DNA from 4 places in the Oleiagrimonas sp. MCCC 1A03011 genome. Region 2 is predicted to be linked to each of the others. Evidence: predicted binding sites of a transcription regulator. Region 2 holds the regulator's gene; each other region holds the start of a gene.
The links. Region 2 encodes sigma-54, which starts transcription at its own class of promoters, with help from an activator protein. Its sites were predicted from a motif close to TGGCACGNGCNTTGC; they were not measured.

Region 1 (3,235 bases), on a different contig from region 2:
GATAGGCGTGATAGCAGTTGGTCCACACGCGACCGGCCTGGATGCCGCGACCGAAGCGGTAGCAGCGATTGATGTCGCGACTCCACACACCGGCGCCCAACCCGTACAGCGTGTCGTTGGCGATCGCCATGGCTTCGTCCTCGTCCTTGAACGTGGTCACCGAGACCACCGGCCCGAAGATCTCTTCCTGGAAGATGCGCATCTTGTTGTGGCCGCGGAACACGGTCGGCTGGACGTAGTAGCCGTCCTTGAGTTCGCCGCCCAACTCGGCGCGCCCGCCGCCCGCCAGCACCTCGGCGCCTTCCTGCCGGCCGATGTCGAGGTAGGACAGGATCTTCTCCATCTGCTCGTTGGAAGCCTGCGCACCGATCATGGTCTCGGGATCGAGCGGGTTGCCCTGCTTGATCGCGTTCACGCGCTCGATCGCGCGTTCCATGAATTTCTCGTAGATCGATTCGTGCACCAGCGCGCGCGACGGGCAGGTGCAGACCTCGCCCTGGTTGAGCGCGAACAGCACGAAGCCCTCGATGGCCTTGTCGAAGAAATCATCGTCTTCGCGGGCGACATCGTCGAAGAAGATGTTCGGCGACTTGCCGCCCAGTTCCAGCGTCACCGGAATCAGGTTCTGGCTGGCGTACTGGCTGATCAGGCGGCCGGTGGTGGTCTCGCCGGTGAAGGCGATCTTGGCGATGCGGTCGCTGGACGCCAGCGGTTTGCCCGCCTCCAGACCGAAGCCGTTGACGATGTTGAGCACGCCCGGCGGCAGCAGATCGGCGATCAGCTCGGCCCAGACCAGGATGCCGGCCGGAGTCTGCTCAGCGGGCTTGAGCACCACGCAGTTGCCGGCGGCCAGCGCCGGCGCCAGCTTCCAGGTCGCCATCAGCAGCGGGAAATTCCACGGGATGATCTGACCGACCACGCCCAGCGGTTCATGGAAGTGGTAGGCCACCGTGTCGTGGTCGATCTCGCTGATGCCGCCTTCCTGGGCGCGGATCGCGCCGGCGAAGTAGCGGAAGTGATCCACCGCCAGCGGCAGATCGGCGTTCATCGTCTCGCGGATCGGCTTGCCGTTGTCCCAGGTCTCGGCATGCGCCAGCAGTTCGAGGTTTTCCTCCATGCGGTCGGCAATGCGGTTGAGGATCAGTGCGCGCTCGGCCACGGACATCCGCCCCCAGGCATCTTTGGCCTTGTGTGCGGCATCCAGCGCGGCTTCCACATCGTCCTTGTCCGAGCGTGCGATCTCGCAGAACGGCTTGCCGGTGATCGGCGTGATGTTCTCGAAGTAGCGGCCCGCCTTCGGCGCGACCCACTGGCCGCCAATGAAGTTGTCGTAGCGCTGCTTGAAGGGCACCTGTACCGGCAGGTGGTGTTGTTCCAGCTTGGTCATGTCCTCGGCTCCCGTTGTGTGCAAGGTGTACAGGACAACGCACAGGTCGTGCCAACCACGCGCGGGAACGATTCGCACTTCGGGAGCGTGGCGAGCAATGCCTTCTATTACATGAAGTTATGAGCGCATACCGTTTCAAGCCGAGACAATCCGTCGCGCACTGCACTTGCGCCGGGCACGGATTGTGTGCTCTGTAGGGAGACAGTCGCCTGAGACACTGTCGCAGAATGCGACAGTCGGGAGTTCGCCATGCGCCGTACCCTCTCCACCGACAGCATCCGTTCCGCGCGCCGCCGCTTCTTCGAAGCCGGTCTGCCGCCGCGGGGACTGGTCTCCGACACCATCGCGCAATCCTGGAACCGCTGCCGCGCACTGGGTTTGGCCAGCGACGCACGGCTGGACGCCGGCCCGCTGGAACAGGCCGCCGTGCGCGCGCTGCGCGAGCGCTACGAAGAACTGTGCCGCCTGTGTCGACCGGAGATGGAAGCGCTGTACACCGACGCCCAGGCCACCGGCAGCGTGGTCATGCTGACGGCCCCGGACGGACTCATTCTCGACGCCATGGGCAGCGCGGACTTTCTCGACAAGGCCGCGCGGGTGTCCCTGCGACCGGGCGTGACCTGGAGCGAGGACCACACCGGTACCAACGCCATCGGCACCGCACTGCACGACAAGCGCGCGGTCGAGGTGCGCGGCGCGGAGCACTACTTCGGCGCGCACCGCGTGCTCAGCTGCTCGGCCTCGCCGATCCTCGACGGACGCGGTCGCATCGTCGGCCTGCTTGACCTGTCCGGCGAGGCCAGCGTGCATCACGTGCACGCGCTGGGCATGGTGCGCTTCGCCGTCGACCAGATCGAGCGCCGCCTGCTGGAACGCGAGCTGGCCGGACGCGAGGTCATCCGCCTGCATGCCGACGCCGCCCTGCTCGGCACGCACCGCGAGGGCGTGCTGGTGTTCGAGGACCACCACCTGGTCGCCGCCAACCGCTACGCGCTGGACATGCTGGGCGTGGACTGGGACGAGGTCGGCCGCTGCCGCTACAGCAGCCTGTTCGAATCGGCGCAGCCGCGAGGCCGGGGCGTGCAGGAACTGCGCGGTCCGGGCGGGATCGCGTTCCAGGCGCAGCGCGACGTGATCCCGGCGCGGCTGCCACGCACCGCGCGGCGCAGCGCCGCCCCGTCGACGCCGACCAAGCGGATCGCGCCGCTCTTCGACGACGCCATGCGCGACGCCCTGCAGCGCCACGCGCGCCTGCTCGATGCCGACATTCCCGTGCTGCTGCAGGGCGAGACCGGCAGCGGCAAGGAAGTCGCCGCGCGCGAACTTCATCGCCGCAGCCGGCGCGCCGACGCGCCCTTCGTGGCGATCAACTGCGCTGCGTTGCCGGAAAACCTGATCGAATCGGAACTGTTCGGCTATCGGCCCGGCGCCTTCACCGGCGCGCGCCGCGAAGGCGCCACCGGGCTGCTGCGCGACGCCGACGGCGGCGTGCTGTTCCTGGACGAGATCGGCGACATGCCGGCCGCCCTGCAGACGCGTCTGCTGCGCGTGCTGCAAGAACGCGAAATCACGCCACTCGGCGGCGGTCGCGCCACGCCGGTGGATTTCGCGGTGATCGCCGCCAGCCATCGCGACGTCGCCGCCGACGTCGAAAGCGGCCGCTTCCGCGCCGACCTGTACTACCGCATCGCGCAGACCACGCTATGCCTGCCGCCACTACGCGAACAGGCGGATCTGGCCGACCGCATCACGCAGCTGTGGCGCGCGCTCGGCGGCGACGACCAGAACATGCCGCTGGCGCCGCAAACCCTGCAGCACCTCGCCACGCTGTCCTGGCCGGGCAACATG
Region 2 (3,235 bases):
TTCGCGCATCGGTTTCAGGTGGATGATGAGGCGCAGGTACTTGGACGCCTTGACTGCGGTGTGGCCGAACATCTCGCGCACGTTGAGCACGCCCAGACCGCGCACTTCCAGCAGGTCGCGGATCAGCGACGGGCAGGTGCCGTCGATCACGTCGGGTGCGATCAGGGTGAATTCGGTGGCGTCGTCGGCGACCAGCCGGTGGCCGCGCGTGACCAGCTCCAGCGCCAGTTCGCTCTTGCCCGAGCCGGGTTCGCCGGTGATCAGCACACCGATGGAGTAGACCTCCATGAACACGCCGTGCAGCGTGATCGAGCGCGCCAGGCTGCGCGCCAAGTGGTACTGCAGCCAGGTCAGCAATTCGTGGCCACGCTTGCTGCTCAGCCACAGCGGCGTGTCCGATTCCTCGGCCGCATCGCGCAGGTCCGAAGGGACGCTCTGTTCCTTGCTGATGATCAGCGCGATGGGCGCGTTGGCGATGATCTTCTGGATGGTCTTCCAGCGCTGGCGCGAGTCGAGGCTGTCGAGATAGCGCAGCTCTTCGGTGCCGATGATCTGCACCTTGTTGGGATAGATGATGTTGAGATAACCGACCAGCGACGGCCGGCGCGACTGCGAGCGGTCGATCTTGACGACGCGCGATTCGCCGCGCAGGCCGGCGACCCAGCGCAGCGCCATGCGGTCTTCCACGTCATCGAAGAGTTGTCGGGCGGTCAGCTGTTCCACGTGGGCCACTCATGCGGGGCATGGCGGTCATTGTGCCAGTTTGCGGGAAGTGCGTCGCCCGTTCATTGCGCGCCGGGCCGGTCGAGGATGGACCGGCCCGGCGGTGCGGCGGCGTCAGCCGGCGCGCATCTGGCGCACTTCGGCGCGGTGATGATCGGTCAGCTTTTCCTTGTGCTTGCGCAACTGTGCGACCAGCTTGTCGATGAGCACGTCGATGGAGGCGTACATGTCGCTGTCGCAGGCTTCGGCATGCACGGTGGCGCCGGCCGCGTTGACGGTGCCCTCGGCGCGTTGCTCCAGTTTCTCCACGCTCAGGACCACGTTGAGCGAGGTGATGTTGTCGAAATGTCGCGTGAGGCGGTCCAGCTTGGATTGCAGGTGATCGCGCAATGCCGGGGTGACGTCGATCTGGTGGCCGCTGAGTTGAACGTGCATGGTCGCCTCCTGAAAGGAATGATTGGATTTGCCGCATGGCGGCATGACGCCGGAAGTCCGGTGTCGGGCAATCCCTCGCGAGGGCAACCCATGCTTCATGCCAGTCGCGCAGTTCGTGGTCGGAGCCTGGGCGCGATCGGGTTGCCTGGTGTGTGGTGCCTGTTTTCCATACCTCCTTGATTCTGACGTTGGGGGCGTGAAAGGGTTCCCTCAAGTTTCTCAGCCGATACGCTGACGTTCATTCGAGCTGGGAATGCGCAATTGCTCGCGGTACTTGGCGACGGTGCGGCGTGCCACCTGGATGCCGCGTTCGTTGAGATGTTCGGCCAACGCCTTGTCCGACAGCGGTCGGCTGGTGTCCTCTTCGTCAACCAGCTTGCGCAGCATGGCCTGGATCGCCGTGGCCGATGCGCTGCCGCCGGTGTCGGTGGAGACGCCGGAGGAAAAGAAATACTTGAATTCGAAGGTGCCGCGCGGGGTGTGCAGGTACTTGCGCGTGGTCACGCGCGAGATGGTCGATTCGTGCATGCCGACTTGCTCGGCGACTTCGCGCAGCACCAGCGGGCGCATGGCTTCCGGGCCGTAGTCGAGGAAGGCGCTCTGCCGTCGCACGATGGCCTCGGCGACCTTGAGGATGGTTTCGGCGCGCGACTGCAGACTCTTCAGCAGCCAGCGCGCTTCCTGCATGCGCCCGCGCAGGTACGCCGCGTCCTCGCGCGAGGCCTGCTTGATGAGGCTGCAGTAATGCTGGTTGAGGCCCAATCGCGGCTGCGAGTCGGGACTGAGGCTGACGCGCCAGCGCGTGCCGTCGCGCCATGCATAGGCGTCGGGCGTGACGTATTCGGTCGGTGTGGGGTCGAGGCGCGCGCCCGGCCGCGGGTCGAGGCTGCGAATCAGCGCGCTGGCGTCGGCGATGTCCTCGATGGGTGACTTCAGTTTGCTGGCCAGGCGCGGCAGGTCGTTCTTGGCCAGCAGGTCCAGGCCGATCTCGACGATGCCGCAGGCGAGCGCCAGTTGCGGTGTATCCGGTTCCAGCTGCTGCAACTGGGCCAGAAGGCAGTCGCGCAAATCGAGGCTGGCGACGCCGGTCGGATCGAGACGCTGCAGGCGTCGCCGCACGGCATCGATTTCGGCTTCGTCCACACCGTGCTGCGGCGGCAGGGCGGCGAGCACCGACGCCAGACCTTCGTGCAAATAGCCGTCGTCGTCCAGTGCGTCGATGATGGCCAGGGCGATGGCTTGCTCGCGCGGTGACAGCGATTCGAGGTTGAGCTGCCAGACGAGGTGTTCGCGCAGGCCCTCGGGCGCGGCGTTCTGCGGTTCGAAGTCGTCCTCCTCGCCACCGCCGCTGCCGTTGACGGTTCCGCCGCCGCTGGGGCCGTAGGATTCGGCTTCGCGGGAGGGGTCGCTCTCCCAGTCGTCGGTCTTGGTCTCGGTCGCGTTCTCGGCCGGTGGCTCGGCGTCCGCAGCGGGTTCGGAAGGGTTGCCGTCGACGTCGAGCGTCGGCTCCTCGCTGTCGTCGGTGAACTCCAGCAGGGGGTTGGTTTCGGTGATCTGGCGCAGCTCGGTTTCGAGCTCGAGTTGCGACAGCTGCAACAGGCGGATGGCCTGCTGCAATTGCGGCGTCAGCGCGAGCTGCTGGTTGAGGCGAAGCTGAAGCCCAGGTTTCATCCGTTAATGCAAGTGCTGGGGTGTCAGGTTCATCCTAACCCTATGCGTCGGCCCGAACCAGCGCCTACGCATGCAATCGGTGAAGGCGGTCTCGCTGTGGCGTCAGAGCTTGAACTCGTGGCCCAGGTAGACCTCGCGGACCTTCGGGTCGGCGAGGATGTGCGCCGGGTTGCCCCGAGCCAGCACTTCGCCTTCGTTGAGGATGTAGGCCCGGTCGCAGATGCCCAGCGTTTCACGCACGTTGTGATCGGTGATCAGCACGCCGATGCCGCGGTCCTTGAGGTGGCGCACGATGCGCTGGATCTCGCCGACGGAGATCGGGTCGACGCCAGCGAAGGGTTCGTCCAGCAGCATGAAGCGCGGACGGCCGGCCAGTGCGCGGGCGATCTCCACACGCCGGCGTTCG
Region 3 (3,235 bases), 290 kb from region 2:
TTCTCGTTCATGCAATCACCATGATTTTTGGATGTTCGAACGTATGGCGGCACAACGGTGACACGCCCATTTCTTCGCGAAGCCCCGTATCCAGATGCCTTCCCTGGCCCTTGAACTCCCTGCTGTAAACACTCCACGCCTCGCTCGAGAACCACGGAGCACCGAACTTCGCACCCCCGCGAAGTTCGGCTTGGGTGCCTTCCCTGACCATTACACGCCTTGTTGTGAACGCTTCGATCCTTGCCCGGCCACGGCGTCCCCAGCCTGCCGGGTTTCCCCTCGCCCCCACTTCAATGCACCCGGATGCGGTCGTAGCCGTCCCACTGACTGGCGTCGGACAGGATCACCTTGTCGCCGGCCTTCAGGCCACGCAGGACCTGCACACGGTCCACCGACGTCGCACCCACACGCACCGGCACACGCGTTGCGGTGCCGCCGTCGCCGTCGAGACGGAACAGACTGATGTCGCTGTCGGCCTTGGCCAGTGCCGGGCGGCCCACCGACAGTACGTTCTTCAATTGCGCGATGCGGATGCGACCGTCGACCGACAGATCCGGACGCGCACCCGGCGGCAGCTTGCCGAGCAGACGCACGTCCACCTGCACGCTGCCATCGGTCACCGCCGGATCGATGCGCTCGACCTGACCCGATACGACACCGTTGTGGGTATCCACGCTGACCGGCATGCCCATGGCAACGTCCTTGGCCTGCACCTCGGGCACCTTGAGCCGCGCGATCAGCACGTCCGGACGCGCCACCTGCGCCAGGTTGGCGCCGGCCGCGACCTGCGCACCCTCCTGCACGGCCACCTGCTGCAAAACGCCGGCGATGCCCGCCTTCACATCCAGCGCATCGGCCTGACGCTGGCGCAGCTGCAGATTGCTGCGCTGCTGCGCGAGATGCGCTTCGACCGCATCCATCTGCGCATGCAGGCTGGCCGCGAACGACGCCACGCGCTGCTTCTCGATCTCCATCCGCGCCTTCAGTTGCTTCAGCGCGATCTGGCCCTGCTGAAACTCCACGCGCGGGATCAGGTTCAACTTCTCGGCCTTGGCATCCGCGTCGGCCTTGACCTTGGCCGAAGCGTAATCGGACTGCGCCTTGGCCAGTTCGGAGCGCTCGTCCAGCAACTGCGACTGCAATTGCGCGCGCTTGGAAGCGACATCCGCCTCGGCCGCAGCCACCTGCGCCTGCGCATTGCGCAAAGCATCGGCCACCTCCGGATTGCTGAGCTTCATCAGCACCGTGTCCGGCTTCACCTTGGCGCCGGGCCACACCCGGATGCTGTCGACCTGGGCCGCCGTGACGGCCGAGATCCAGCGCTTGTGACGCGATACCAGCGTGCCGGTGGCGCGCACCTCGCGCAGCATGTCGCCGCGCTTGACCGTACCGATCCACAGACTCGAACGATCGGCACTCGGCAGCGCCGGCCCCATCCAGGCTGCTGCGGAGACGACGACGGCCAATGCCAGCACGCTGCCGCCGATCAGCAGCAGGCGTTTTCGCTTCTTACGTTGCTTCAGTTTCGGGTTGGCGATATCCATAACCCAGATACAGCAAACACCGTGCCACGCCAGCGAACACTGAAAAATGCATGAAATAACAATCCACTAGCCTTTTCGTGTTCAGCCAGAATCAAACGCGGGCATGTCCGAATCCGGACATCATCATCCGCATGCGTACGCCAGCCACGCGGATGGCGCAGCGCCGGCGCAACGCTGGCGTCCACCAACGAGCCACGTAAGATGCACGCAACGACCGCCACGGAGTGACGCATGTACACCCTCTACTTCGCCCCCGGCACCGCCGCCATGCTGACGCACCTGACGCTGATCGAATGCGGCGCTCCCTACGAACTGAAGGCGGTGGATCTGGCCGCCGGCGAACAGCGGAGCGAGGCCTATCTGGCGCTCAATCCCGCCGGCACCGTGCCGACGCTGATCGTGGACGGCGCCTCGCATGGCGAAACCGCGGCCCTGGCCATGCTGCTGACCGAGCGCCACCCCGAAGCGAAACTCGCCCCGGCCATCGGTGATGCCAAGCGCGCCGACTATCTGCAATGGATGTTCTACCTGGCCGACACGCTGCAACCGGGTTTCCGGCAGTGGTTCTATGCCGACGAGTTCGTGCCCGAGAGCGCCGAGAGCATTGCCGAAGCCGGCCGCCGCCGCATCGAGGCCTCCTGGACGCATATCGCCGAACACCTCGACACGCATGGCCCGTACATGCTCGGCGAGACCTTCAGCGTCGTCGACCTGTACGTCGTCATGCTGATGCGCTGGGCGCGCAATATGCCGCGGCCGGCCACCGACTGGCCATCGCTGGCCGCGCTCGCTGCGAAGGTGAAGGCACGCCCGTCGTGGAAGATGCTCTACGAGCGCGAACAGCTCAGCGAATGGGCGTGAATGCGGCACCGCCCGGGCCGGAGGCCTGGGCCGTCTACCTGCTCGAATGCGCCGATGGTCGCGTCTACACCGGTATCGCCCGCGACCCGGAGAAGCGCTATGCCCAGCACGTCGCCGGCAAGGGCGCGCGCTTCACCCGCAGCAACCCGCCGCGACGACTGCTGGGGTGGGTCTGGGTCGAATCGAAGAGTGCCGCACTGAAACTGGAAATCGCCTGGAAACGTCTGCCGCGTGCCGCGCGAATCGAGGCCCTGCACACCGCGTAAACGTGCTCAGGCAGCCGCCAGAAATTGCGCGTGGAACATCGAGGCCAGCATCACGCCAAGCCCGGCGAACAGCGCGATGCCGACGATCACACCCAGCGCATTGACCGCAAAGCGCATCGGCGGCAGATGTGCCCAGCCGCCGGCCTGCCTCGCCTGCGGCTGCAGTACCCAGACCAGGGCCGCAATCCAGGCCACCACCACCACGATGCGTACCGTCATCGTCGACGGGTTCATCTGCGGAAACACCAGCAAGGCGAACAGCGTCAGCAGCAGCGATAACGCGCAGACGATCCAGTAGCGGTAGCGTGTTCTCATGGCGTGCTCTCCTCGGACGATGACGGCCTGCTGGCCGCACGGGCAACGGTTCGCGCACCGCGCCTGCAGCGGTCACGGTTCGTCAGGATACGGGAAACGCGAACGCAGTTCAGACGTCGCTTGGGTGCAGGTATCCGGCGGCCCGGCACCCGAAGTGGCCACGCGGCGCCGGTGCTCCGGGTGCGCGCCTGATGAAGTGCCATGACGCCGCAGCAGGCGTGTCGCGACCAGAAGATTCTTCGCCGGCAG
Region 4 (3,235 bases), on a different contig from region 2:
AGATTGCCGTCGCGATCGAGCTTCAGCTTCACTTTCTGCCCGACCTTGAGGTTCTGCAGCAGTTCGAGACGGGAGGCGTGGGAGCCGGAGCCGTTGTTTGCCACAGCGGATTTGCCATCGACGGCGACGATCATGTCGCCGGCCTTGATGCCGGCTTTCTCGGCGGACGAGCCGGGCGTGATCGCGGCGACCTTCAGGCCCTTGTCGGTCGGCATCATGACCAGGCCGAGCATGCCGCGGTCCGGATCGGCCATGAAGCGATAGGCGTAGACCTTGGGGTCGTCGGCGTGCATGCGCACGGCGAGCTTGCCCATGCGCTCACCCAGTTCTTCCATGCGCTTCTGCAGATGCTGGAATTCCTTCTGCAGCTTGGCCTGTTCGGCGGGACTGGGTGTCGAGGGCGGCGGTGCGGCCTGGACCGCGAAAGCGGCCAGCAGCAACGCAGTAATACAGAGAATGCGTCGGTACATGAGGTGTCTCCTCGGGGTCACAGTTGAATGGCTGCGCTGCGGCTTTCGGCCATGGCGCGTTGATCGGAGACCGGCGACTGGCTGACGCGCAGCATCGCCAGGTCCTGGAGCAGGTTCACGCGCTGCTGCCACAGCGCCTTGCGTGCGGGCGTGTCGCCGGGTGCGGAAAGTTGCAGATCGACCAGACCGATGCGGTCCTGCAGATCCACTGCACGTGCCAGAGCGATTCCTTGCAGCGGTGCGCCGTGGGTGCGCAGTTCGCTCAGCCATTGCTCCATGCGCATGGAGCGATGCTGCAGGGTGGCTACGGTCGGCATGGCGGTGTGCGCCGTTGCCGGGTTTTGCATCGGTGTGGATACGTGTGTCTGCGTTTGCAGGGGGGCGCGGTCAGGCGATGTCGCGTCGTGCAGAACGGGCATGCCCAGTGCGAGCAGCAGGCTGGCGGCTGCAGCCAGCGGAAGAATGCGGCGCAACCGCCGGCGACTGCGTCGGCGCGAGACGGCGCGTGCATGGATGCGCGACCAGGTCTCGCTGTCGGGGGCATGCTCGGGCAATTGCGACAGCGCTTCGCGGAGGCGGTCCGGCCCGGCGTCGTGCTGGTTGTGGGGAGGGAACATGTTCATGATGCGTTGCCCGCGGCGTTGATCAGGCAGGGCGAATAGCCCGGTTCGGGTTGCAGAAGTTCACGCAGGCGTTGCGTGCCGCGCGCCACCTGCGACTTGGAAAAGCTCACCGTACGGCCGAATTGTTCGGCGATCTCGACATGGGTGTAACCCTCGACGTGGTAGAGCCACAGCACGGCGCGCGCGGTGTCCGGCAGTTCGGCCAGGGCGCGTTCGAGCGTCGGCGCGTCGGCGTGTATCCAGGGAGCGGGCGCATGGTCGACGAAGGCGTCTTCTTCGAAGGGGGCGTCCGCGAAACGGCCGCGTTTGCGCAGCACCATCAGTGCTTCGTTGATGACCAGCCGCCGCAACCAGCCCCAGAAAGGCGCATCGCCGCGGAACTGTCCGACTCGCTCGAAGGCCTTGAGCATGGCGTCCTGCAGTACTTCCTGTGCACTCTCGCGTTGCCCGGTCAGGCGTAACGCGAGGGTGAACGCAGGGCGTTCGAATCGGCGATAGATCTGCTCGAACGCATCCAGGTCTCCCGCGCGGAAGCGGTCGATGAGGGTGTCGGGCAGGTCCTGCCGGAATGTCGAGTTCGGGTTCACGTCTTACATGATGCGCCAGGAACAGAAAGGGTCGCACCCGTCTCCGGCGTACGCCGCGAATGCTCGCCGATAGTGTCCGGTCAGTGTCCGCGGACACTTTTCGGTAGGGGCGCTGGCTTCTTCCATTCTCATGGAAAACATGTGGTTAGCTGGTCTGGCCGGGGTTGGCACGGGGCTTGCAGACAATTCACCTGAACGCGCCTTTCATGCGCAGGGGATTGCTACATGATTCGAGATACATCCGCGCAGGACCAATTGATCGAGGTCCATCCCAAACGTCGTCGCCTGGTTCTGATCGGAATCGGGGTCGCAGTGATCGTGGTGATCGGACTGCTGGTGCCGAGCCTGAAGCACATGCTTTCGGCCTCGAGCTCGGTCAGCGCGTCACGGCTGTCGTTTGCCACCGTGCAGCGGGGTGCGTTCGTCAACGACATTGCCGCCGACGGTCGCGTGGTCGCTGCTGTCCGCCCGACGCTGTACGCCAACTCACCGGGCATGGTTGCGTTGAAGGTGCACGCCGGTGACACGGTCAAGCGCGGTCAGGTGCTGGCGACGATCGACAGCCCCGAGCTGAAGAACAAGCTGGCACAGGAGAAATCGAATCTGGATGCCATGGAAGTCGATTACGAGCGCGCCAAGATCGATGCGCGCAAGCAGCGTGGCCAGCTCGAGCAGAATGTGGAGACGGCGCGGATCGATGTGCAGAGCGCTGATCGCGATTTCAAGCGTTATCAAGAGGCGTTCAAGAACGGAGCGTTCACGCGCTCGGACGTTGATCATGCCAAGGATTCGTTAGAGAAGGCGCAGATCAAGCTCAAGCATGCGCAGAGCGATCTCAGCCTCAATCGCGACAGTCTTGGTTTCGACGTCAAGGCCAAGAAACTCGCGCACGACCGACAGGCATTGCTGGTCCAGGATCTCGAACGTCGGGTCGGAGAACTCAATGTGCGTTCGCCGGTGAACGGTCAGATCGGCCAGCTGTTCGTGGCACCGCGCGCCACTGTGGCCAAGGATGCCAAATTGCTCAGCGTGATCGATCTGTCGGCACTCGAGGTCGAGGTGAAGGTGCCAGAGAGCTTCGCTCGGGATCTCGGTGTCGGCATGCCGGCGCGCATCAGCGGCAACGGAAACGCCTGGAACGGTCAGGTGAGCGCCATCTCACCGGAGGTCGTCAATGGCGAGGTGGCTGCGCGGGTACGTTTCGAGGGCGCCAAGCCCGAGCACCTGCGCCAGAACCAGCGTCTGTCGGTGCGCATCGTGCTGGACAAGCGCGACAACGTGCTGACGGTAGCGCGCGGTTCCTTCGTTGACGAATCCGGCGGTCGCTACGCCTATGTGGTGCACGACGGCATCGCGGTGAAGACGCCGATCCGCGTCGGCGCCAGCTCCATCGACAAAGTCGAGATCCTGCAGGGCCTGAAGGTCGGCGACAAGGTGGTGATCTCGGGCACCGACAACTTCAACGGCGCCGCGCGCGTGGCGATCAGCGATTGATCGTCATGCGCTCCGTTCCGGATTCGGCGAAGAGTTTTTAAGGAACATGTACCTGTATCCA

Region 1: the regulator sigma-54 is predicted to act here: its motif matches at 1,427-1,441, upstream of adh (aldehyde dehydrogenase).
Region 3: the regulator sigma-54 is predicted to act here: its motif matches at 1,557-1,571, upstream of BTJ49_RS02675 (HlyD family efflux transporter periplasmic adaptor subunit).
Region 4: the regulator sigma-54 is predicted to act here: its motif matches at 1,846-1,860, upstream of BTJ49_RS06135 (HlyD family efflux transporter periplasmic adaptor subunit).

What each region holds. Positions count from the first base shown of each region.
Region 1 covers NZ_MSPY01000002.1:117,907-121,141, reverse strand. Annotated here, with positions in the region: gene adh (aldehyde dehydrogenase) at 1-1,387, opposite strand, end outside; gene BTJ49_RS04160 (sigma-54-dependent Fis family transcriptional regulator) at 1,637-3,235, shown strand, end outside.
Region 2 covers NZ_MSPY01000001.1:303,126-306,360, reverse strand. Annotated here, with positions in the region: gene hprK (HPr(Ser) kinase/phosphatase) at 1-723, opposite strand, end outside; gene raiA (ribosome-associated translation inhibitor RaiA) at 838-1,158, opposite strand; gene BTJ49_RS01495 (RNA polymerase factor sigma-54) at 1,378-2,829, opposite strand; gene lptB (LPS export ABC transporter ATP-binding protein) at 2,932-3,235, opposite strand, start outside.
Region 3 covers NZ_MSPY01000001.1:590,182-593,416, forward strand. Annotated here, with positions in the region: gene BTJ49_RS02670 (ABC transporter ATP-binding protein) at 1-11, opposite strand, end outside; gene BTJ49_RS02675 (HlyD family efflux transporter periplasmic adaptor subunit) at 291-1,544, opposite strand; gene BTJ49_RS02680 (glutathione S-transferase family protein) at 1,776-2,405, shown strand; gene BTJ49_RS02685 (GIY-YIG nuclease family protein) at 2,402-2,671, shown strand; gene BTJ49_RS02690 (hypothetical protein) at 2,678-2,986, opposite strand; gene BTJ49_RS02695 (hypothetical protein) at 3,059-3,235, opposite strand, start outside.
Region 4 covers NZ_MSPY01000002.1:554,448-557,682, forward strand. Annotated here, with positions in the region: gene BTJ49_RS06125 (PDZ domain-containing protein) at 1-470, opposite strand, end outside; gene BTJ49_RS15730 (hypothetical protein) at 488-1,087, opposite strand; gene BTJ49_RS06130 (sigma-70 family RNA polymerase sigma factor) at 1,090-1,680, opposite strand; gene BTJ49_RS06135 (HlyD family efflux transporter periplasmic adaptor subunit) at 1,906-3,174, shown strand.